DNA from 3 places in the Afipia sp. DC4300-2b1 genome. Region 1 is predicted to be linked to each of the others. Evidence: predicted binding sites of a transcription regulator. Region 1 holds the regulator's gene; each other region holds the start of a gene.

Evidence for each region. Region 1 encodes HrcA, which represses chaperone genes, less so after heat shock. Its sites were predicted from a motif close to GTTAGCACTCNCNNNNNGNGAGTGCTAAC; they were not measured.
Region 2: the regulator HrcA is predicted to act here: its motif matches at 1,263-1,291, upstream of groES (co-chaperone GroES).
Region 3: the regulator HrcA is predicted to act here: its motif matches at 977-1,005, upstream of ACP7AL_RS09610 (co-chaperone GroES).

The regions. Positions count from the first base shown of each region.
Region 1 is NZ_JAFCSX010000001.1:1,143,481-1,145,749, forward strand. It holds gene grpE (nucleotide exchange factor GrpE) at 1-393, opposite strand, end outside; gene hrcA (heat-inducible transcriptional repressor HrcA) at 484-1,575, opposite strand; gene rph (ribonuclease PH) at 1,736-2,269, shown strand, end outside.
Region 2 is NZ_JAFCSX010000001.1:383,050-385,318, reverse strand. It holds gene groL (chaperonin GroEL) at 1-692, opposite strand, end outside; gene groES (co-chaperone GroES) at 864-1,160, opposite strand; gene ACP7AL_RS01935 (hypothetical protein) at 1,481-2,017, shown strand; gene ACP7AL_RS01930 (MFS transporter) at 2,077-2,269, shown strand, end outside.
Region 3 is NZ_JAFCSX010000002.1:611,147-613,415, reverse strand. It holds gene ACP7AL_RS09620 (usg protein) at 1-39, opposite strand, end outside; gene ACP7AL_RS09615 (DUF1353 domain-containing protein) at 331-876, shown strand; gene ACP7AL_RS09610 (co-chaperone GroES) at 1,048-1,362, shown strand; gene groL (chaperonin GroEL) at 1,419-2,269, shown strand, end outside.

The sequences.
Region 1 (2,269 bases):
CGCCTTGTGCAGCGACTTCTCGGTCAGCTCAACGCCCTCGATCAGCGCCTTGAGGCCGGGATCGGCGGCTTCGCGGGCTTCCATCGGCACGGCATCCAGCGCGCGCTGCAGATTGTCGGCGATGTCGAGCACGTCGCGCGCGAAAGCCGTGATGCCATAGGTCCGCGCGTCGGCGACTTCACGCTGGGTCCGCTTGCGCAGATTTTCCATCTCCGCGAGCGTGCGCAGCATCCGGTCCTTGGCCTCGGCCACCTCCTTGGTGAGCGCTTCGACCGAACCCTCCTCGGGATCGTCGGGCATCACGTACGGCTTTGAGACCACGGGCTCCTTGTCGTTCGCCGGTTCCGGCGCCGACGCGTCCTGCGGTTCCTTTTGCCCATTGGAATTGGCCATTGCTTACCCTTTTCAGCAAATCGTCGTCGTCATGTGGGATTGTTAGCCCGCATATCGTGCTTTAGAGGCGGAAAATCAAGCGCAAACGCACTATTTGCCGATCAGCTGGCTGACGATCCGGGCGGCGTAATCGACTGTCGGGATGACCCGCGCATAGTTCAGCCGGGTCGGGCCGATGACGCCGAGCACGCCGACGATATGACCCGCGCCATCGCGATAGGGCGCGATGATGGTCGAGGAACCGGACAGTGAGAACAGCTTGTTCTCGGAGCCGATGAAAATGCGCACACCGTCGGCGCGTTCCGCGCGGCCAAGCAGATCGATCACGCCTTTCTTGGCTTCAAGATCGTCGAACAGCAGCCGCACCCGCTCGAGATCCTCCATCGCGTGAAGATCTTCCAGCAGATTGGCGTGACCGCGAACGATCAGTTGCCGCTCATCGCTGGCGCCGCCGGACCAGCTCGCAATACCCGCCGCGATCACCTTCTGCGTGAGTTGATCGAGCTCGCTGCGTCCCGCCGTCAGCGCGGCTTCGAGTTCGCTGCGCGCCTCCGCCAGTGTGCGCCCGCGAATCCTGGCGTTGAGAAAATTCGAGGCTTCGGTCAGCGCCGACGACGGCACGCCCGGCTGCAGCGTCAGCACGCGATTTTCGACCTGGCCGTCTTCGGCCACCAGCACGACCAGCGCCTGCGTCGGTTCCAGCCGCACGAATTCGATATGCTTGAGCCGCACATTCGACTTCTGCGTAAGGACCACGGCGGCTGCGCGGGTCAGACCCGACAGCCGTGTCAGCGCTTCGCTCAGCGCGGCTTCGACTGACGTTGCTCCGCCGACGGATTTAAGCTGGCTTTCGATCGACTGCCGCTCCGGCTCGGTCAGATCGCCGACCTGCATCAGCGCATCGACGAAAAAGCGCAGGCCGAGTTCGGTCGGCAGCCGGCCCGCGGAGGTGTGCGGCGCGTAGATCAGCCCCAACTGCTCGAGATCCGACATCACGTTGCGCACCGAGGCCGGGGAAAGCGGCATCGTGATAAGGCGCGAGATGTTGCGTGAACCCACCGGCTCGCCAGTGGCCAGATAGCTCTCGACGATCTGGCGGAAGATATCCCGCGACCGCTCGTTGAGCTGCGCCAGTCCGGCGTTCGGCGTGATCAGATGGCCTATCGGGTCATGGTGGGCCAAAATCGGGCTCCAAACGGGTTGTTCCTGCTACAATTGTCCATGCCGCAGGACGATGACAAGCCGCATTCTGCGAACATCCTTATCTTCCCTTGCCGCTGCGGTCCCAACCCCCTAAAAGCAGCGCCAAATCAGGATTTTCCGGAATATCAGGAGGTTTTTCATGCGGCCGAGCCGTCGCGCGCCCGACGAACTGCGCCCCGTCACGCTGGAACGCGGCGTGGTCAAATACGCCGAAGGTTCCTGCATGGTAAAATTCGGCGACACCCATGTGCTGGTCACCGCCACGCTGGAAGATCGCCTGCCGCCCTGGCTCAAGGGACAGGGCCGCGGATGGGTCACCGCCGAATACGGCATGCTGCCGCGTGCCACCCATGAGCGCATGCGCCGTGAATCGGCTGCCGGAAAGCAAAGCGGCCGCACCGTCGAGATCCAGCGCCTGATCGGCCGATCGCTGCGCACCACCGTCGACCTTGTTGCGCTGGGCGAACGCCAGATCACCGTGGACTGCGATGTCATTCAGGCTGACGGCGGCACACGCACTGCTTCGATCACCGGCGCATGGGTCGCGCTGGCGGATTGCCTGCAATGGATGAAGGCGCGCAACATGCTCAAGAACGACAACGTGCTGCGCGACAACGTCGCCGCGATTTCCTGCGGCATCTACAACGGCACGCCGGTGCTCGACCTTGATTAC
Region 2 (2,269 bases), 760 kb from region 1:
TGGAGGCCGGACAGCTTCTTCTCGTGCAGCAGCACGTAAGCGTCTTCCAGTTCGGCGGTCATCTTCTCGGGGTTGGTCACGAAGTACGGCGAGAGATAGCCGCGGTCGAACTGCATGCCCTCGACGATGTCGACTTCGGTGTCGAGCGACTTGGCTTCTTCAACCGTGATGACGCCCTCGTTGCCGACCTTCTGCATCGCCTTGGCGATCATCGAGCCGATGGTGGAGTCGCCGTTGGCCGAAATGGTGCCGACCTGCGCGATCTCGGCGGAGGAGGCGACCGGCTTGGCGCGCTTCTCGATGTCCTTCACGACTGCAGTCACGGCGATGTCGATGCCGCGCTTCAGATCCATTGGGTTCATGCCGGCGGCAACCGACTTGGCGCCTTCACGGACGATCGCCTGGGCGAGCACGGTGGCGGTGGTGGTGCCGTCGCCTGCGGTGTCGTTGGTCTTGCTGGCGACTTCGCGCAGCATCTGCGCGCCCATGTTCTCGAACTTGTCCTCAAGCTCGATTTCCTTGGCGACGGTGACGCCGTCCTTGGTGATGCGCGGTGCGCCGAAGCTCTTGTCGATCACGACGTTGCGGCCCTTCGGGCCCAGCGTCACCTTGACGGCGTTGGCGAGGGTATCGACGCCGCGCAGCATGCGGTCGCGCGCGTCTCCGGAAAATTTTACGTCCTTGGCAGCCATGGGGATTCCTCCAAATTGAGATGTCGAATGATGTCATCACCGGGGTTGTCCGGGTGATCCCGGTCAATCAGGCGCGGTGCTCATCTTGTCGGGATGGCCGGGACATAGGCGTTTTCCAGAACGCCGTTCTTCGAACGGCTACGCCCGGCCATGACAGCGTGCAAACGTGCGTTACTTCAGCACGCCCATGATGTCGGACTCTTTCATGATGAGGAGTTCCTCACCGTCGAGCTTCACTTCGGTGCCGGACCACTTGCCGAACAGCACCGTATCGCCGGCCTTCAGATCGATCGGGATCAATTTGCCGGCTTCGTCGCGGCCACCGGGGCCGACGGCGACGACCTGACCCTGCGAAGGCTTTTCCTTGGCGCTGTCAGGAATGATGATGCCACCTTTGGTCTTCTCTTCGGCGTCGATACGCTTGACGACGACACGATCATGCAGCGGGCGAAAAGTTGTCTTGGCCATCGGATGTCCTTTGGGCGTTGGTTAGGTAAGATTTGACGTGCGGCGGGGCGCGGGCCGTGGATAATGGGCTCGGCTAACCCCTTGAGGGGACGAAGCCTTGCCCTTAGCAATCGCGCTCCAAGAGTGCTAATGACGGGGTCGGGAATATGGGTTGGTATCGATCCTGTCAAGCAAGGCTCTTAAGGCCTTGGTGAGGCCAATATAGGATGATCTGGAAACCATAAAGGGGAACGCTGCGTATTGACGGGGGTCAGCTCACGCAGTGTGACGGCGGGTCTGTCGGTCTGGCAGGCAGCCAAGTGTTCTTGCCGGGAGACACCATGACCACAGTGAGTGAGCGTACCAAAGGCTCCAGAATCGTTACGTTGACAGCCATTTCGTTATTGTCGGGCTTTCTCGGTGCCTGCGGTGGCGGTGGTTTCGGTGGGTTCAGCGGCTTCGGCGGCGGATCGCAGCCGACCGTGCAGGAACCGGGCGTCGCTCCCGATGTGCCGGCCACCATCCGGGCCGATGAAATTGTCGGCCGCTGGGGTCTCGCCTCGTTCCACAAGCCGGAAGATCGTGCCCGAACCGAAGCCGCGGCGCGGGGCCAGTGCAAGAATCCCTACGTGATCGGTCAAGGCGCCACCGGCGGTGTCATCATGCATCTGCCGGACGAAGCCACGCCGCAGGAATTGCGCCTGAAAGGCAGCCAGAGCGGCAAGAACTATATCGGTCCGGCCGGTCCGGTCGGCGGCGAGAAGGACCGCGAGATCGTCTCGTTCGACGGACGGGTGCTGATGACGCGTTTCATCGACAAGGATGCCTCCAGCCGTTATGGAACCATGGTGTATGTTCGCTGCGCACCGCGGGCCTGAGACAAGAGGCCTGACGCCGGCGGACGGATAATTCGCGACGTCAGGGAAGTGCAAGCGCAATGGCCGGGCCCAAGGTATTTAGCTCCGGGCCCAGCCGCGCCGTCATCGTTCTTTGCATCACACAGGTCCTGGGCTGGGGCGCGCTGTTCTACCCGCCCGGGCTGACGATGCCCCACATCGCGGCGGCCCATGGCTGGTCGCTGGCGCAGGCGCTTCTTGGATTTTCAATCGGGCTTGGCGTCTCGGGGCTGA
Region 3 (2,269 bases), on a different contig from region 1:
AGATACGTTGCCCTGAGAAACGGTAGCATTCGGGACCATCAGTACCTCCTTGGTGGAGGCGATCGGCAAACAGTGGCAACCGGTTTTGTCGAACGCGCTCGCACCCACTCTCTGTTGAGCGCGCAAGTCGCGAACCGGATTCCACGTCGCGAACAAACGCGCTGTCTGAGAATCTGACCCAATACGAAGCTTCATCACAAGCTCAAATGTTAAATAAAGTGTTATCTTTCAATGCATTAGCAGCACCTCACCGCGACTGCTGACAAGGTTGCTGCTGACAGTTCGCCGCGCCCGTGCGACTCTCGCATCCCGTAAATATGGAGCGGGGCCATGAGCCGTTTCACCGGCGAACTCACCATCACGCAGCTGGACGTCGATTGCCGGACGTGGCGGCTTGAACAGCCGCTGGTCTATGAGGTCGGCGACGAGAACTCCGGCCACGTGATCGAGGTGCACAAGCTGTTCGAGACCGACGGCGCATCGATCCCGCGTCTCTTCCAGTCATTCCTGCCGACGTGGGGCCGCTACAGCCGGGCCGCTGTGGTCCATGACTATCTTTACAACGAGCTACGCCCCGGCACCGAGCCGCACCCGGAGGCGCCGACCAGGCAGCGCGCCGACGCGATCTTTTATGAGGCGATGCAAGTCTCCGGCGTCGGTTTCTTCACCCGATGGATCATGTGGGCGGCGGTGCGCACCTTTGGTTTCCTGTCCTTGCAGGCCGCCCGCGCCATGGCCTGGAAAAACGACAAGCCGATGCCCGCCGAGGTCGCGCCCCGGCCGGAGCTGGACATTGTGAGCAAGCGCAGGCGGCAGACCGGGACACCTCCGCCTCCGCCCCAATCGCCCGGAAACGAGGGGCCGGCTCCGCGTTAACGCTTGAGCAAAAATTGGCAGCCGTCAAATCAGAGTGCCAATTTTTCTGCTAAAGACCCTTGCCCGGCACCCGCCATCGGCCTATGTCCGTGTCAGTTGCGGTAGCACTCGCCTACCATGACTGCTAACATTTGAAAAAACTTAGCCTTATCAAGCTATTAGGAGGACTGCATGAAATTCCGTCCGCTTCACGACCGCGTCGTGGTCAAGCGCATCGACGCCGAAGAGAAGACCAAAGGCGGTATCATCATTCCGGACAGCGCGAAGGAAAAGCCTTCCCAGGGCGAGATCCTGTCGGTCGGTCCGGGCGGCCGCGACGAGGCCGGCAAGTTGATCCCGATCGACCTGAACGTCGGCGACATCGTCCTTTTCGGCAAGTGGTCCGGCACCGAGGTCAAGATCGACGGCCAGGAAGTGCTGATCATGAAGGAAAGCGACATCATGGGCGTCATCACCGATGGCAGCGCCAAGAAGAAGGCCGCTTAAGAGCGCCCTCTCCCACCCAGAATTCCAACTTGTCCTGACACTCAAGGAAACCCAACATGTCCGCCAAAGAAGTCAAATTCGGCGTCGAAGCCCGTGACAAGATGCTCAAGGGCGTCGACATCCTCGCCAACGCCGTGAAGGTGACGCTCGGTCCGAAGGGCCGCAACGTCGTCCTCGACAAGTCGTTCGGCGCTCCGCGTATTACCAAGGACGGCGTCACCGTCGCCAAGGACATCGAGCTTGAAGACAAGTTCGAGAACATGGGCGCGCAGATGGTCCGTGAAGTGGCCTCGAAGTCGGCAGACGCTGCCGGCGACGGCACCACCACCGCGACCGTTCTGGCCCAGGCCATCGTGAAGGAAGGCGCCAAGGCTGTTGCCGCCGGCATGAACCCGATGGATCTGAAGCGCGGCATCGACCTCGCGGTCGAAGCGGTCGTTGCAGACCTCGTCAAGAACTCCAAGAAGGTCACCTCGAACGACGAGATCGCCCAGGTCGGCACCATCTCGGCCAACGGCGACAAGGAAATCGGCGATTTCCTCGCGAAGGCCATGGCGAAGGTCGGCAACGAAGGCGTCATCACCGTTGAGGAAGCCAAGTCGCTCGACACCGAACTCGATGTCGTCGAAGGCATGCAGTTCGACCGCGGCTACATCTCCCCCTACTTCGTCACCAACGCCGACAAGATGCGCGTTGAATTCGACGACGCCTACATCCTCATCAACGAGAAGAAGCTCTCCTCGCTGAACGAACTGCTTCCGCTGCTGGAAGCCGTCGTGCAGACCGGCAAGCCGCTCGTCATCGTTGCTGAAGACGTCGAAGGCGAAGCTCTCGCCACCCTCGTCGTCAACCGTCTCCGCGGCGGCCTCAAGGTTGCCGCTGTGAAGGCTCCGGGCTTCGGCGACCG